Regions from separate parts of the Planococcus sp. YIM B11945 genome, predicted to be linked through region 1. Evidence: riboswitches for the same ligand, from Rfam matches in the RefSeq annotation. Region 1 holds a riboswitch; the other holds the start of a gene.
The links. Region 1 has a riboswitch for S-adenosylmethionine ahead of ACRRQV_RS10545 (ABC transporter permease). Riboswitches for the same ligand answer to the same signal wherever they lie in the genome.

Region 1 (8,671 bases):
CAAGATACGCTCCGATGGCTATTCCGGCATTAAATGCCGCAATGTTGATGGCGGATGCCACATCCACCGCACTTGGAACAAAACGTTCCGCTAGCATCACCACGTAAACTTGCAGACCGGGAACGTTCATGAAAGCAAACAGGCCCATCAGAATAATGGTAAGCAGACCGGCAATTTTGAACGGCGCAGTAAATGTCAATGCCACTAAAATTACGGCTTGGATCAAAAACATGTAAAACAGGGCATTGATCGGATTGCGGTTCGCCAGCTTGCCGCCAATCGTGTTGCCAATGGCAATTGCAATGCCGTAAACAAGCAAAATGAGGGTGACCGTTCCTGCCTGGAAACCCGTCACTTCTTGAAGCAGCGGAGATAAATACGTAAAGACAACGAATGTTCCTCCATACCCTAATGCAGTAGTGATAAAAACCAGCAAAAGCCGGCCATTCGAGACTAATTTAAACTGATCTCGGAACGTGGTGCGAGCCGCTTTTTGAAGATCGGAAGGGACGAGCAGGCTGTTGCCGATAAAAGCTATAATGCCAATTACCACAATTGCGGCAAAAGCAAACCGCCAGCCGAAAAGTTGGCCCAAGAACGTGCCAAACGGGACGCCTGTGACCGTCGCTACCGTAAGACCGGTAAACATGATCGCAATGGCGCTTGCCCGTTTATTAGGAGGCACCAAGTCCGCTGCGATGGTCGCGCCGACGGACATGAAAACCCCATGCGCCAGTGCAGAAACGATGCGTGCAATCAATAATATGCTAACCGAAGCAGCCACCGCTGCAATGGTGTTGCCGATAACAAACACCACCATAATCCAAAGCAGCAGAGATTTGCGCGGCATATTGGATGTTAAGGATGTCAGGATAGGCGCACCGAACATTACTCCTAAAGCGTATAAGGAAACCGTCAATCCTGCGGTTGTTACGGAAATGGATAAATCTTCAGCAATCATGGGCAATAGCCCAACACTGATAAATTCAGTGGTGCCGATGGCAAAAGCACTGAGTGCCAATGCTAAAAGTGCGAAGGTGCTTCTTTTTTTATCTGCAGTCATTTTTTTCTCCTCCTCAATTAAGAAACTTTTCGTTTCATATCTGCCGATAAATGTTAGTATGGATCCTAGTGTTGATAATGAGAAGTACGCACTTTAAAGTGCGATAGATACCTAAGAGTGCTATAGGTACTTTTTAGTGCCCATCAGAATGGAGAGAAACAATGATCAAGCAAAAGAAATACAACATATCGGTAGAAGCGACCTTGGAAGTGATCGGCGGGAAATGGAAGTGCGTAATCCTTTGCCATTTGATGCGCGGAAAAAAGCGGACAAGCGAATTAAAGCGGTTAATGCCAGACATCACCCAAAAGATGTTGACTCAGCAATTGCGGGAACTAGAAGATGACAGCGTGATTAATCGCATCGTCTACAGCCAAGTGCCACCGAAAGTGGAGTATGAGCTAAGCGAGTACGGCGTGAGTTTGGAAAGTATTTTAAACGCCCTTTGCACATGGGGCGATGGCCATATTACCAAAGTTTATGGCGACAAGTTTTCTGTGTTGGAAGAAAGCATTTTAAACGATAATGTTAAATGGAAAGTGGAAAACTCTCCTGTAAGGGGAGTTTTTTTGTGCGGAAAATTGGAGGAAGTTCATCGCTTTTTATCAAGTAGTCCGCAGATTTAGAAAAAGCTTCCATTTCCTGCTAGCGGCAACTATAATTTTTAAAAAGCTCTTAAGGGAGAAGATCCGAAATGGGAAAAAACGAAAAAGCATTCAGTTGGGTGGGAAGCCAAGAGCTTTTTGTGGATCAGGCTGATATTCAACAAATCCATAACATTGTTATAGGACGTTTCGGTGGCAATTCGTCGGCAGGGCAATCCAAAAACGAAGACGGCTGCCTCATTTGGCTGGATGAAGAAAATGACTGGGAATTCGCCATGGTGCTGGACGCCCACAATACAGCTGAAAGCGCTGAGAAAGTAGTGGGCCAGTTTGAACAATATGGAGCGGAAGTGAAAAATCTGTTGAATGAACCGCTTCATTCAGCCTTTTTTCGCAAGTTGGAAGAGCAGGTGCTTGCCATTTTTCAAAGCGAGGAATTCCTGCAAGTTTGCCGGCAGACCCAAGGTGAAACGGCATGCATGATTGTGGTGCGAAAAGGCAAATATGTCTGGTGGTTATCGGTTGGGGATTGCCTGCTGTATTTATTTCATAAAGAACTGGCAGAAATGGGTCAATATGAGTTGAACCAGCGCCATTTTTACGAATGGGTCGGTCAAGTGAACACTTTCGACCAACTAGTTCCTTGTTTTAGCACCGGCACGGCGGAATTGAGAACCGGCAAAAATCAATTGTTTGTGACAACGGATGGCTTAATCGAATGCCCGGGAGAACCGTTTACGGATCCGGAGCAATTAGCCGGAGCATTTGATAGAGCTCCCCATGCGGCAGCTGTGGAGTCGCTGCTGGAAACCATTCAAAAATACAACGTACGGGATAGTACGACGATTGTTTCGTGGCAAGTTGTGGTTAAAGAAAAAGCGACAAGGCCGAGCAATGGATAAAATTATCTTTTGAAAAAAATTAAAAAATTTCATTGACAAATTTTAGTTATAGCAATATAGTTGTCTTTAGCAGAAATTAACTCAATAGTATTTCTTATCCAGAGAGGTGGAGGGACATGGCCCTTTGATACCTCGGCAGCAGATTCTTTAGCAGAACACTGTGCCAATTCCATCAAGCAATTGCTTGAGAGATAAGAAGAGCTGGTCGGTATCGACAGATAATGCCTCTTCTTGTGCTCAAGAAGAGGTTTTTTTATTTTTTCATAAAAAATTTAATACACATCTTATCCAGAGAGGTGGAGGGACATGGCCCTTTGATACCTCGGCAGCGGGTTCTCTAGTAGAATACTGTGCCAATTCCAGCAGAAATCTCTGCGCAGATAAGATAAGTTAACGGTTAAATATGCCTCTCAACTTATCTTAGTTGAGGGGTTTTGTTATGGCAAAAAAATTTATATGGATAACCTACTATTTCTGTTTGGTTAATGGAGTATCTGCTGAAAATGTTGAATGGAGGCTTGTAAGTGTATATCATCAAACGTTTGTTGACCATGGTCGTTACTTTATGGATTATCGCCACTTTGACTTTTGTCATGATGCATTTTATCCCTGGCGATCCTTTTGCCAGCGATGCAAAAATGCTGCCCGAAGAAGTGTTAGAGAATATGCGGGCTAAATACAATTTGGATAAACCGTTAGCGGAACAATATTTATTGTATTTAAAAGACCTTGCGCAATTCGATTTAGGCCCGTCTATCCAATCGAAAACAAGAGATGTAAATACGCTGATTGCAGAAGGCTTTGGACCATCCGCGTTGCTGGGCATTCAATCGCTGGCAATGGCGCTTGTATTAGGAATTGGGTTAGGGGTCATCGCTGCTTTGAACCACAACCGCTTGCTTGATTATTTGTCGATGTTTATCGCGATTGTCGGCATTTCCGTGCCAAGCTTTATTTTAGCACCGTTGTTGATCAAATATTTTGGCGTTGAATGGGGGCTGCTTCCGGTGGCTTCATGGGGAACGTGGCAACACACCATTTTGCCTTCGTTCGCTTTAGCGCTTGGACCATTAGCAATCATTGCGAGGTTTGTCCGAACCAGCATGCTCGAAGTATACAATCAGAATTACATCAAAACCGCTGAAGCTAAAGGGTTGTCCACTTTGTCCATTATCGTCAATCATGGAATTCGAAATGCGATCCTTCCCGTTATTTCTTTTATCGGCCCTTTGTTTGCAGCCATCATTACGGGAACTTTTGTCATCGAAAAAATATTTGCCATCCCCGGTATTGGAAAATACTTTGTAGACAGCATTTTTAATCGGGATTATCCGGTGATTTTGGGCACTACTATTTTTTATAGCGCAATTTTGATTTTTACATTGTTTATCATCGATCTAGCTTATCGATTCGTCGATCCTAGAATCAAACTTACAAGCAGAGGTGAATAAAATGGCAAATGCTTTACCGGAAATAGATGCGTTGTTTCGGCCGGCAGATCCCGCGCAGTTCGACAATAACGCGATTTCACGGCCGGCGTTAAGTTTTTGGAAAGACGCCGTCTTGAAAATACTGAAAAACAAAATGGCGGTGGTCGGCTTTGTTTTACTGGCGGCGATCGGTCTGCTGTCTGTGATCGGTCCTTATCTTGTGCCGTATAGCGCAAGCGAACAGTCATTGACCGAAGGAAATCTTCCGTTGTCCAGTGAACATTGGTTCGGCACCGACGATCTTGGCCGGGATATGTGGGCCAGAATATGGGCAGGAGCCAGAATTTCGCTTGTGATCGGGATTGCAGCGGCACTGATCGACCTGGTGATCGGGATAGCCGTTGGAGGGGTTTCTGGATATATGGCCGGAAGAGGCAAACTTGGGGACCGAATTGACAGCATTTTAATGCGAATCGTTGAGGTTTTGTACGGCATTCCTTATCTGTTGGTGGTCATTTTGCTCATGGTCGTCATGGAGCCCGGATTGGTTACGATGATTATTGCGTTGTCCATCACCGGCTGGGTCGGGATGGCAAGAATTGTGCGAGGCCAGATCCTCCAACTAAAACAGCAGGAATATGTGTTAGCAGCTGAAAAGTTAGGGACTTCACATAGCAAAATCATTGTTAAGCATTTGCTGCCGAATATGATGGGGATTATTATCGTGACGTTGACTTTTACAATTCCTCAAGCTATTTTTGCTGAATCTTTTTTAAGTTTCCTGGGATTGGGTGTGCAAGCGCCGACCGCAAGCTGGGGAACAATGGCAAACGATTCGCTTGGTGTGATTTTAAGCGGGCAATGGTGGAGGCTGTTTTTTCCGGGTCTTATGATTTCATTGACGATGTTTGCCTTTAATGCGTTTGGTGATGGCTTGCAGGACGCGTTGGACCCCCGTTCGAAAAATTAAGGAGGTTTGGTTTTGATGAACCAGCTATTGGAAGTGAACGATTTAAAAGTATCTTTCCGGACATATGGCGGAGAAATTCAGGCTGTAAGAGGCGTTTCTTTCCATGTTGAAGAAGGGGAAACGTTGGCGATTGTTGGAGAAAGCGGATGCGGCAAGAGCGTCACTGCGCAAGCCATCATGGGAATGATCCCTAGGCCGAGTGGAAAAGTGAAAAACGGAGAAATCTTATTCGGCAATCGAGATATTTCCAAACTTTCCCCTGGAAAGCTGCAGCAAGTCCGAGGATCTGAAATTGGCATGATTTTTCAAGACCCGATGACGTCCCTGAATCCGACGATGAAAGTAGGCAGCCAAATTCGAGAAGGCATTATAAAGCACCAAAAACTTCCGAAAAATGAAGCTAAGAAAAAAGCGGTTGAAATGCTGAAGCTCGTGGGCATTCCGGATGCTGAAAAGCGCTATTCGCAGTATCCGCATGAATTCAGCGGAGGGATGCGCCAGCGGGTGGTGATTGCCATTGCACTTGCTTGTGATCCGAAACTGATTATTGCAGATGAACCGACAACTGCCCTTGATGTGACGATACAGGCGCAAATATTGGACTTATTGAAAGACATCCAGAAAAAACGCAATGCTTCTATTATTTTAATCACCCATGATTTGGGTGTAGTAGCTGAAGTGGCTGACCGGGTCGCAGTGATGTATGCCGGAATCATAGTTGAAAGCGGGACGGCTGAAGAAATTTTTGAAAACCCAAAACATCCTTATACATGGGGGCTTCTCAAGTCCGTTCCTAAATTGGATGCGCTTGTAAAAGAACGCCTTATTCCGATTAATGGGACACCGCCTGATTTGTTTGCGCCGCCAGCAGGCTGTCCATTTGCTGCAAGGTGCCCATTTGCCATGGAAGTATGTGTATCCCACATGCCCGAGGCTGAACAGTTTTCGGTGACTCACCAGGCCAAATGCTGGTTAAATGACAAACGGGCGGCAAAAGGCAAAGAGAACATTAAAGAAAGGGAGGAGCAACTTGTCTGAGACTGTATTACAGATTCACGATCTAAAAAAACATTTTAACGCAGGGAAAAACCAAGTGGTTAAATCAGTTGATGGCATTTCTTTTTCCATAAAAAAAGGAGAGACGCTTGGCATTGTAGGAGAAAGCGGAAGCGGAAAATCGACAATCGGCAGAACCATTGTCGGTCTTTATGAAGCAACTGCGGGAAAGGTGGAGTTTGAAGGGAAAGATATTTCGGGGCTGGACCGCAAAGGCAAGCGGGAATTTAACCGCAAAATGCAAATGATCTTCCAAGATCCCCATGCTTCACTCAATCCCCGGATGCGCGTCGGAGACATCATAGCAGAAGGGATCGAAGCTTATGGCTTGGCCAAAGGAAAAGCCAAGCAAGAACGAGTGTTTCATCTGCTGGAAAGAGTGGGTCTCAATCCTGATCATGCTACCCGATTTCCCCATGAATTCAGCGGGGGCCAAAGGCAAAGAATCGGCATAGCAAGAGCGTTGGCAGTGGAGCCTTCCTTCATTGTTGCGGACGAACCGATTTCAGCGCTCGATGTTTCAATCCAGGCGCAAGTAGTGAATTTATTGGAAGATCTGCAAAAAGAAGAAGGCCTCACTTATTTGTTTATCGCCCATGATTTGGCTATGGTCAAACACATCAGCGACCGGATTGGCGTCATGTATTTGGGGAAAATGATGGAATTGGCCGATAGTGAAACACTGTTCCAAGATCCTTTGCATCCATATACGCATGCGCTTCTTTCCGCCATTCCGGTTTCGGAACCAAAATTTAGAAGAACCCGGGATCGAATTGTTCTTGAGGGAGACTTGCCGAGCCCAATCAACCCGCCGGTTGGCTGTCCGTTTCAGGCCCGATGCCCGTCCGCTATGGAACGGTGTGCCGTGGCCATGCCTGATTGGAAAGAAGTAAAAGAAAATCATTGGGTTGCCTGCCATTTGCATTCATAAAATTAGTGGAAAACGGAGGAAAGAAAATGAAAAAACTGTCATTAGCATTTATCGTTCTTTTATTATTGGCCGCAACAGCACTGGCTGGGTGCGGAAAACAAGAAGACGCTTCTGGAGGAGCTGCAGTAAAAGATATTAAACAAGAGATTACTGCGAATCTTGGAGGCGAACCATACACATTGGATCCAGCCTTTGCCTCAGATACCACTTCGTATTGGGTAATCAATCACTTGTATGAAGGCCTGTACACATACGATGAAGAAGGCAAAATCGTTGAAGGCGCCGCCAGCAAAGTCGACGTCTCAGAAGATGGCGCCACGTACACGTTTACAATCCGTGAAGAAGCGGAATGGTCGAATGGAGATCCTTTGACAGCAAAAGACTTTGAGTATTCATGGAAACGAATTTTGAATCCGGAAACAGCAGCTTATGACCCTTCGCAATTTTATTATATTAAAGGCGCTGAAGAATACAATACAGGAAAAGGGAAAGCGGAAGATGTGGCTATTACGGCCAAAGACGACAAAACTCTCGTTGTTGAACTAAATAATCCTGTGAAATTTTTCCCGACGGTTCTTTTGGGGACTGGTTTCTTGCCGGTGAACCAAAAAGTGGCTGAAGCCGATGAAGAATGGGCAGCAGAAGCAGAAGGAATTGTTACCAACGGAGCTTACACAGTTTCAGAATGGCAGCATAACGAGCAATTGACGATTCAAAAAAGCGAAAGTTTTTGGAATGCAGACAAAGTGACCATGAATGCGGTTCACTTTAAAATGGTCGCGGATGCAACAACGGAATACCAAATGTTTAAATCCGGCGAGCTGGATATGGTGACCGCACTGCCGGCAGAAGCTGTGGAACAAGAAAAGAGCAGTGAAGAATACGTTAATTTCCCCTCATTTAGTGTCTACACATACACTTTTAATGTGGAAGAAGAACCGTTTACAAATGCCAAAATCAGAAGAGCATTGTCATTTGCGATTGACCGGGAAGCTTTGACTGGAAATGTACTAAAAGGCGGAGAAAAACCGGCTTACGGCTACTTGCCTTATGGAGTTGAAGCGCCTTCAGGAAAAGATTTTAGAGATGAAGCGCCAGAATACTACGCATTCGATCCTGAAAAAGCGAAGGCGCTATTGGCGGAAGGATTAAAAGAAGAAGGCTGGGACAAGCTTCCCGAGTTCACACTGAAGTACAATTCGGAAGGCAACCACAAGAAAGTAGCGGAAGTGCTGCAGGAAATGTTCAAACAAAACCTTGGCGTGGACGTGAAGATCGAAAATCAGGAATGGAAAACCTACATTGATACGTTCAAGCAAAAAAACTTCCAGTTGGCGCGTATGGGCTGGGTAGGAGACTTTCTTGATCCATACCCGGTATTAAACTTATACAACACGAAAAGTTCAAGCAATTTTACCAACTGGAGCAATAAAGAATTTGATAAGTTGCTGGCTGCATCATTGGTGGAACAAAATGAAGAAAAACGATATGAATTGCTGCATGAAGCAGAAACGGTCTTGATGGAAGAAATGCCGGTCATTCCACTTCTGTTTTCTGCACAAAACGCTCTTATCAGCAAAAAAATTGAAGGGGTTCGTTTGGACGTGTTGACGCAGCCGGATCTTCGGTTTGCTCAAAAGATCGCTGAATAATCAAAGGAGACAAGCCGATGCTGAAACAATATGTTTATTCGATGGGTGCTGTGTGCTTAGGG
Region 2 (8,671 bases), on a different contig from region 1:
AAGCTAAAAACCGAGAAAATAAAAGCCGCCTTGAAAGGGCAAGAAATCGATTGGAAAAACAGCTATGCTTATGGAGACAGCTTTTCCGACCTTCCCGTTCTGGAACTTGTTGGCCATCCAGTTGCTGTCCGCCCAGAACCGAAACTTCTAACGGTTGCGAAACAAAGGCATTGGGAAATCCTTTAAGAAAGGTCCATTGTTTGAAACCTTCCCTATTTTTGATTTTCCTTGGTAACACCCACGGTCTTTATGCATCTTTGAACTGAATAATTATACACACTCTACTTTAAGATCATTTAAAGGCGTTGCTGATAAGGCAACGCCTTTTACTATATTAAAAATGAATTATCTTGTTTATTTAGCCCATATACCAATGAAATGAGTTCTTTTTATATTCTACAGTTGACAGTTTAATTGATTGAAAACATAATTAATTATAAACATGCGGAAGGAGTATTCACAAATATAAAAGCGTCTGTTAAAATTCACTTTAACGAATAAATATCCAAAAAAAAACATTGGAGGAACTTAACATGAAAAAAAGCAATGCATTTTTGGCAATGGCCGCTTCAGTGGCTTTATTTTTAGGAGCATGTGGCAGCGATTCCGCAACCCCTTCTGGAGAATCGGGCGGTTCTAAAGATGACAAAGTATTGGAAATGGGCACATCCGCTGATTTCGCTCCATTTGAATCGCGCAATCCATCGGGCGATTTTGAAGGTTTTGATATCGATCTTGCCAACTATATTGCTGACGAACTGGGCTACGAATTGAAAATCAACGATATGAAATTTGACGGGCTCATTGGGGCGCTTCAAAACAAACGCATTGACATGGTGCTTTCTGGCATGTCCGCAACTGAAGAAAGAAAACAAAACGTCGACTTTTCAACTGAATACAACCGTTCTGGAGAAATTTTCATCACCACAAAAGACTCGCCAATTAAAACATTAGAAGATTTGGAAGGCAAAGTGCTTGGCGTCCAGCTAGGCTCGATCCAAGAAGAAGGCGCGAACGAAATCAAAGAAGCTGAAGGCATTAACTATGAAATCAAAGCGCTCGACGAATCCGGTGCTCTCATCCAAGAACTTCTCAGCAGCCGCGTCGATGCCGTTTACATGGATAAAGCAGCTGGTGAAGGATATGTGAAAGCACAGGACTTGACGAGCTTTGACGATCCAACTACAAGTTCACCAGGCATGGCCGTTGCTTTCCCTAAAGGCAGCGACTTAGTGGATGACGTTAACGAAGTTTTAAAAAAAGCAGAAGAAAATGGCGATCTTCAAAAAATGAAAGACAAATGGTTAACTGGCGAACAAGCCGAATAATAAAAAATTATAATTATTGGAAGAGAGATGTAAACTATGAATTTGGATTTCTCGCAAATGGTGCCGTACATTCCATTTATTCTGCAAGGAATATGGGTTACATTAAAATTCGTATTCTTTGCCATTATTTTAGGGGCCATTCTCGGGACTCTATTGGCGCTTTGCAAAATTAGCCACAACAAGCCGCTGCGATGGTTTGCCGATGCATATACTTCGGTATTCCGTGGGACGCCGCTTATCTTACAGCTAATGATCATTTATTACGCGATCCCGCAATTGACCGGCTATAACATTACAGCATTTTTGGCCGCTATTTTAGCGTTCGGGTTAAACTCTTCCGCTTATATTTCGGAAATTATCCGTGCCGGAATTCAAGCTGTCGACAAAGGGCAGATGGAAGCGGCCCACGCGCTCGGGATTCCATACCGGGCGATGATGAAAGACATCATTTTGCCGCAGGCGTTGAAAAATATCTTGCCAGCCCTAATGAATGAATTTATCACATTAACGAAAGAATCCGCCATTGTTTCGACCATTGGCTATTTGGACTTAATGCGCCGTGCACAAGTAGTTGGAGCCGATTTGTTCCGCAACTTTGAACCGTTGCTTTTTGTCGGCCTCATCTATTGGTGCCTCGTTATGGGATTAACTGTACTGGGGAGAATGTTCGAACGGAGGCTGAAAAAAAGTGATTAAAGTGGAAAACTTGCACAAAAGCTTTGGCAAGCACGAAGTCTTGAAAAATATCTCAACCGAAATCAACAAAGGCCAAGTAGTATCGATTATTGGGCCATCGGGTTCCGGCAAATCCACATTTCTTCGGTGCTTAAATTTGCTGGAAACGCCGACTTCCGGGACAATTTTAATCAGCGGCCAAAATTTGATGGAAACCAATAAAGATAACCAAAAAATCCGTCAGCAAATCGGCATGGTGTTCCAGCATTTTCACTTATTCCCGCATATGACCGTTCTGGAAAATTTAACGTATGCGCCTATGAAAGTAAAAGGCGAAAAAAAAGCGGCTGCTGAAGAAAAAGCACGAGCTTTGTTGAAGCGCGTAGGGTTGGCCGAAAAAGAAAAAGCCTATCCAAGCAGCCTGTCCGGCGGCCAAAAACAGCGGGTCGCCATTGCACGCGCACTTGCGATGGAACCCGAGCTGATGCTGTTTGATGAACCGACTTCGGCACTCGATCCGGAAATGGTCAAAGAAGTACTTGATGTTATTAAAGACTTGGCGAAATCCGGCATGACGATGGCTGTCGTTACCCATGAAATGGGCTTTGCCCGTGAAGTGGCAGATCGGGTCATATTCCTCGACCACGGCGTTTTGGTCGAAGACGGAGATCCGGTAGAATTTTTCAACAATCCTAAAACAGAACGTGCGCGAGATTTTCTCGAAAAAGTTTTGTAAAAAGATGCCTTCGGGCGTCTTTTTTGTTTCCTGAAAGATTGTTCATTTCTTGCACATAACTCCCGCCTATCCCTCATACTTGCTCATGTTATAATGTAGAAAGTTTAGCAACAAAACAGCTGAGGTGAAAACGTGTTTAGAAAAGCAGTAATATTGGTATCGGTCGTATTTTTCATGGTGTTGATTTTATTAGCAGGCATGATGTTTTTGAAAAATGAGCAAGAAGTCTATACAAGCGACGGCTTATCGCTGGCAATCGTAAAGCCGACGTTTTTCACGCTAGAAAAACCGGAGATAACGCAAAATGCTACGGATGTCGTTCATAAACAAAGCATATCTTTGTTTGGGTTAACACTTGGTTCCTATACGCTTGTCGAACGGACGCTTGAAAATGGCGTCTCGGTTTTGTTTGAAGAAGTGAAGAACACGAGCTGGATGCCTTATGTTTTATCTTTGGATGCCAAAGGTATGGATGCCAAAAGTTTGAAGTCGTGGAATCCAGTGCCGGTAGCGAGCGTCGCAGAAGAAGCTTATCGCTTGGATCCAACCGTTAATCCTTTTGGCACACTAACAGCTAGCAATAACCAACTTCTTCAAGGCAATATTTACGTTTCACGGACGATTCCACTGGACATCGGTACACCTGTCCTCGAATTGCGCCATGAGATTCCTGCTCTTACATTTGAAGAAGATGTACTCAAAAAGAATTTTTGGCTGCCGCCTAAACATACGGCCCAGTCTTGGACAATGATTTCAGAAAATCCTTTTTTTGCAACTGAAGCTGATGAAGACAAGTGGATCGAATTCGCTACAGCCAATCGAAATGAACAATTAAACTGGCTGACTCCTGCTGGTCCGTTCGTGAAACTGCCGGTGACGGATGATCCCCGCACCCAATTGGCCTACAGCATCTTGCCGGAGCGTACAAAGGATGAGACGTCTAAAGAATGGAACGCCGCTTCCCCTTCCGTCTTTTTCGAAACGATGAGCTTGAATTCAAAAGCAGCAGAGAATCAATAAAACCTGTAAAAGCTGACACTTTTACAGGTTTTCTTTTTTTCTAAAGCTTCTATTAAAAATAACCAGCACGATAAGTACGAATGCTATCAAGAAAACTGAAAACTCTGTATAATAGATGTAGAAAGAGAATATCGCCCTCATTTTCCACAGCCAAAAGAAGGAGGTAGTTGAAAGTGGATCGCGCCCGTGTAGTTCCGAAAGATGTTGTTCGGCAACTGGATGAAGATTACATGGCAGCAGTTAATATGATTGGTGAAGGCGGACCTGAATATGCACCGTATGAGGATGACGATATTCTTGAAGAAGTTCAGCGTGAAGAAGCCAAAACAAAGGATCTTCACTAATTTATTAGACACCTCTTGTATCAAGAGGTGTTTTTCACTGAAAAAAATCCCGTTCACAATTGAACGGGATTTTTTCTATTCCATCAGATCTGCAACAATTTCATATGAGCGCAGCCGGTCTTCTTGATGGAAAATTTGTGAATTGATAATGACTTCGTTGGCTCTTGTCTTCAAGATGAAGTTCCGCAATTTTTCACGGACGACATCAGGTGTACCGACAATCATCGATTCGGTATCGAGTTTCTCGCGGAAGATGGCGATTTCCCGATCGCTCCACTCGTCTTCTAACCGGTCGATTGGTGCTTTCAGCTGGGTAGGCATGCCTCTCATCAACGCAAACATTTGCTGCTGTTGGGAAGTCGCGAGCCATTCTGCCCGTTCTTGCGAATCTGCCGCAATTACGTTGACGCCGACCATCGCATACGGCTCTTTTAAGGCCGCCGACGGCTTAAAGTTCTGGTGGTATAACTGCAGGGCCTGCATTGTAAAATCAGGGGCAAAGTGGCTGGCAAATGAAAACGGCAACCCTTTAAATGCTGCTAGCTGCGCACTAAAGCCGCTAGATCCCAAAAGCCAAAGAGGCACTTTCAAACCGGTTCCCGGATAAGCCCGAACTCGGCTTGTCGGATTTTCGGAAAAATATTGTTCCAGTTCCGCTACATGCTCCGGAAAATCATCTCCGCTGCTTTGCAGCGTCCGGCGAAGTGCATACGCAGTCGCTTGATCACTCCCCGGAGCTCGCCCAAGCCCAAGGTCGATGCGGTCGGGATACAAGCTTTCAAGTGTCCCGAACTGTTCTGCAATCACAAGCGGCGCATGGTTTGGCAGCATGATGCCGCCAGATCCGACCCGTAAGGTTTCAGTCGCTCCAGCAATATGGCCAATCAAGACCGATGTAGCAGAACTCGCAATGCCTGGCATATTGTGGTGTTCAGCAAGCCAGTAGCGCGTGAACCCCCACTTTTCGACATGCTGCGCCAATTCGACACTGTTTTTAAACGATTCTGTGGCATTGCTGCCTTCATTTACCGGTGCTAAGTCCAGCACGGATAACGGGATATTTTCGTATTTCTTTGTTGGCATATTCTTTTCACTCCTTGTCCATTTCATTGTAGCGATTTTTCCATTTTAATACATGTATTTTGCTTACGAATGGTAAGTAGATTTTAGATCCTTTATAATTTTATTAAATATTTAGATAATTATATGTACTTTTTAATAAAAATCAACTATTATAAAGGTATTAGGAAAACAATAGCGTTTCCGATTTAGTTTTTATAAAAGCAGTCAATATTTAAAATATTTTTTAAGCCTATTCTTAAATAGAAAGTGCAACATTTGGTGTAATGTTACAGACTATAGAGCTGTTAACAAAGCCGAAAAGAATCTCGTCTCGAGGGCTTCTTTTCGGCTTTTTATATTTTAGTAAGAAAGGATGGGGTCTCCTTGAATTACTTTGTCGATCATCAGAAAAAACGGATTCATAAAAGACAGTTTGCGGGAGATCGATGTGGTTTTTTAGGCACACCGGCGGAAAAAAGGGAATTTATTGACTGCGAGAACTACATCGAACAACTTGAAAAACAAAAAGCTTACACGAAATGCCCTTATTGCCAAACGATTCAGATCCCTTTCAATCCGAGCTTAATGCACAATTAAGCAGCCCATGTTTTATTTCACGCTTTATGTTTATAAATTTATGTACGGGGAATATTCTGTATTGGTTAGATGAACAGCTGGATAAAGACCTCTTAAGATGGAGATGAACGTATAATTATGTTGGTACGATATAAAAAGTCTTGTGAAAAAATTGCCATGGGATTGTTGTCTTTCATGCCGAAAGAACGCGAGCTGAAAAAGCTTCGGGCTACCATGCAGCTATATCAAACAAATCCGGATTGGCAATTGTTTTTTTGGAAAGAAAGCGAAGCGATCATCGGATTGATCGGAGTTGAAATGGCGAATGGCCATTTTACCATCCACCACTTGTCGGTAAACCCTTCTTATCAAGGAGAAGGAATAGGACACGCAATGGTAAAGCGAATCCAGGAGCTTTTGGCGGGAATGGATATGCGTGGAACGGAAGAAACCGAATTGTTCCTCGAGAAATGTTCGGAACAAGCATTGGTTTTGATTTAACCTCTATTTTCTAAAGCTCATATACACCTTATATCAAAAGCGGCTTTAGTCAAAACCCAAAGCCGCTTTTATTTCGCCAAATTTCCCTACTATTTCAACTTTTCCCCTTGCACTTCTTTGTAAAATACTCTAAGCTAAATAACATGCAGCAAAAACAATTACATAGCTAGTTTCTTATCAAGAGAGACGGAGGGATTTGGCCCTGCGATGTCTCAGCAACCGCCTGTTTAGGTACGGTGCTAATTCCAATAGGCGATTTGCCTAAAAGATGAGAAGAACGCTTTCCGTAACAGGGACTTTCTTCTTTATTGAAGATAGTCCCTGTTTTTTGTTGAAATCAGAAAAAGAAAGAAGGAATTTACTATGTCCATTACCACTGTCCAAGCACCATTTAAAGCTGACCATGTCGGCAGTCTGCTCCGCCCAGAATCGATACATAAAGCGCGCCAAGAATTTAAAGACGGCACGATCACGGCTGAACAATTGCGCGAAGTTGAAACAACTGAAATCAAGCGCATTGTCGACAAGCAAATCGAAGTTGGGCTTCAAGCCGTTACCGATGGCGAATTCCGCCGCACGTTTTGGCATACCGATTTTATGTCTCATATTGAAGGCTTTGAAGGCTATACTCCGGAAACTGGGTATAAATTTAAACACGGCGAGACCGAAGCATATGATGTGCGCAATATCGGAAAAATCTCGTTTAATCCGAATCATCCATTTGTCAAAGACTTTATCGAATTCAAAGAAATTGTCGCAGGCCGTGCAGTTCCAAAACTGACGATTCCAAGCCCGAACCAATTTTTCAATGAAGGCATTCGCGATGTGAACTTGTATCCTGATATCGAAGTGTATGCGCAAGATGTGATTCAAGCATATCGCGACGCCCTTCAAACGTTTTATGATGCTGGGGCCCGCTATATCCAACTGGACGATGTTTACATCGCTGGCCTTTCGTCGCCTGACATTCCGTTCAATGACAAACGCTACCCACGCGAATTTTTAATCGATTTGGCGCTGCGCGTAGCAAATGGCGTTTTGGACGGAAAACCGGAAGATTTATACGTGACCACTCACCTATGCCGCGGCAACTATAAGTCAGACTGGGCATTTGAAGGAAGCTATGCGTTGATTGCGCCGACGCTGTTTGCCAAAGAAAACGTCAATGGCTTCTTTTTGGAATATGACGACGAACGCTCCGGAAGCTTCCAACCGCTCGACCACATTCCAAAAGGCGGCGCAAAAGTGGTGCTCGGTGTATTCACTTCTAAACACGGTGAACTGGAAGACAAAGAAGTGATCAAAAAACGTGTTGCAGACGCTGCACAATTTGTGCCGCTCGAGCAAATTTGCTTATCGCCGCAATGCGGATTCGCTTCCACCCACCACGGCAATTTGCTGACTGAAGAACAGCAATGGAATAAATTAAAATACATCGTCGACTTATCAAAAGAAATTCTTGTTTGATTGAAAAAAGAGCCCATTTCACTCTATCAAGTGAAATGGGCTCTCAGGCTATAGAAAAATTCCAGCATTAATGGATAGGGATGAATAACCCCAACCGAACCGGCCACTGCGCTTTCCGTGGGCACGGCCTTAGCCGCTTCACTCGCCAAGGCTCGCTCCATGGTCTTTGGCTCGTGTCGCTTCGCTGCTCCCACAGGAGTCTCCGTGGCTGGTCCGGTTGGGGCGTCGCTTCGAATTTGTGGCAAGACATTTAATGAAAATAACCGATCACCTGCAAAAAAAGAAGGTTGTCGCTTCTTATTCCTTCTACACGTAGAATCCGAAGCGTAAGCCGGCGACGCCTGCGGGATAGCGAAGTGCCGAAATCCACTCGGGCATCCGTCCGAGTTAGTTCGGCGCGAGCCCGCGGCAAGCGTCCGGCTGAAGCGCAGGATTCGGAATTCCAATGCTATGCTTGTATAACTACTTCCTAATTTCGATAAAAATTCTTTCGTCTACAAGCTCAGAGCCCTTTTTAAATCAAGTGAAATGGGCTCTTTTTTGTATTCTTCTTCAATTCTCCCTTTATTGCGCCGTATAGCCGCCATCCAATATAACGGCTTGCCCGGTCATCCCTTTAGCGGATTCGCTGGCGATATAAAGCGTTAGATCGGTGATTTCTTTTACATCGAGCAAGCGTTTTTGCGGAACCAATGGATACAAAACTTCCTCCAGCACTTGCTCAAGTTCGATATTGCGCGTTTTGGCTAAATCCGCAAACTGATTGCGCACGAGCTGTGTGTCGACATAGCCTGGGCAAATGGCGTTGACCGTAATGCCGTGAGCTGCCGATTCAAGGGCAGCTACTTTAGTCAACCCGATCAAGCCATGTTTAGCGGAATTGTAGGCCGCTTTTCCGGCAAAGCCAATGACCCCGTTAATGGAAGCCATATTAATGATTCGGCCGAAACCTTGTTTTTTCA

Region 2: linked by a shared signal. The riboswitch ahead of ACRRQV_RS06415 (5-methyltetrahydropteroyltriglutamate--homocysteine S-methyltransferase) and the one ahead of ACRRQV_RS10545 (ABC transporter permease) in region 1 are both predicted to bind S-adenosylmethionine.

Annotation. Positions count from the first base shown of each region.
Region 1 is NZ_JBOZWR010000004.1:520,149-528,819, reverse strand. Features, by position in the region: gene ACRRQV_RS10560 (MFS transporter) at 1-1,063, opposite strand, end outside; partial or broken gene ACRRQV_RS10555 (winged helix-turn-helix transcriptional regulator) at 1,228-1,596, shown strand; gene ACRRQV_RS10550 (protein phosphatase 2C domain-containing protein) at 1,758-2,570, shown strand; SAM riboswitch class I at 2,662-2,768, shown strand; SAM riboswitch class I at 2,852-2,957, shown strand; gene ACRRQV_RS10545 (ABC transporter permease) at 3,095-4,021, shown strand; gene ACRRQV_RS10540 (ABC transporter permease) at 4,023-4,970, shown strand; gene ACRRQV_RS10535 (ABC transporter ATP-binding protein) at 4,986-6,008, shown strand; gene ACRRQV_RS10530 (ABC transporter ATP-binding protein) at 6,001-6,957, shown strand; gene ACRRQV_RS10525 (peptide ABC transporter substrate-binding protein) at 6,984-8,609, shown strand; gene ACRRQV_RS10520 (DUF3899 domain-containing protein) at 8,627-8,671, shown strand, end outside.
Region 2 is NZ_JBOZWR010000003.1:352,902-361,572, forward strand. Features, by position in the region: gene ACRRQV_RS06375 (HAD family hydrolase) at 1-186, shown strand, start outside; gene ACRRQV_RS06380 (transporter substrate-binding domain-containing protein) at 534-1,328, shown strand; gene ACRRQV_RS06385 (amino acid ABC transporter permease) at 1,365-2,024, shown strand; gene ACRRQV_RS06390 (amino acid ABC transporter ATP-binding protein) at 2,017-2,739, shown strand; gene ACRRQV_RS06395 (hypothetical protein) at 2,872-3,759, shown strand; gene ACRRQV_RS06400 (hypothetical protein) at 3,927-4,103, shown strand; gene ACRRQV_RS06405 (LLM class flavin-dependent oxidoreductase) at 4,179-5,186, opposite strand; gene ACRRQV_RS06410 (GNAT family N-acetyltransferase) at 5,880-6,242, shown strand; SAM riboswitch class I at 6,414-6,517, shown strand; gene ACRRQV_RS06415 (5-methyltetrahydropteroyltriglutamate--homocysteine S-methyltransferase) at 6,606-7,709, shown strand; gene ACRRQV_RS06420 (3-hydroxybutyrate dehydrogenase) at 8,274-8,671, opposite strand, start outside.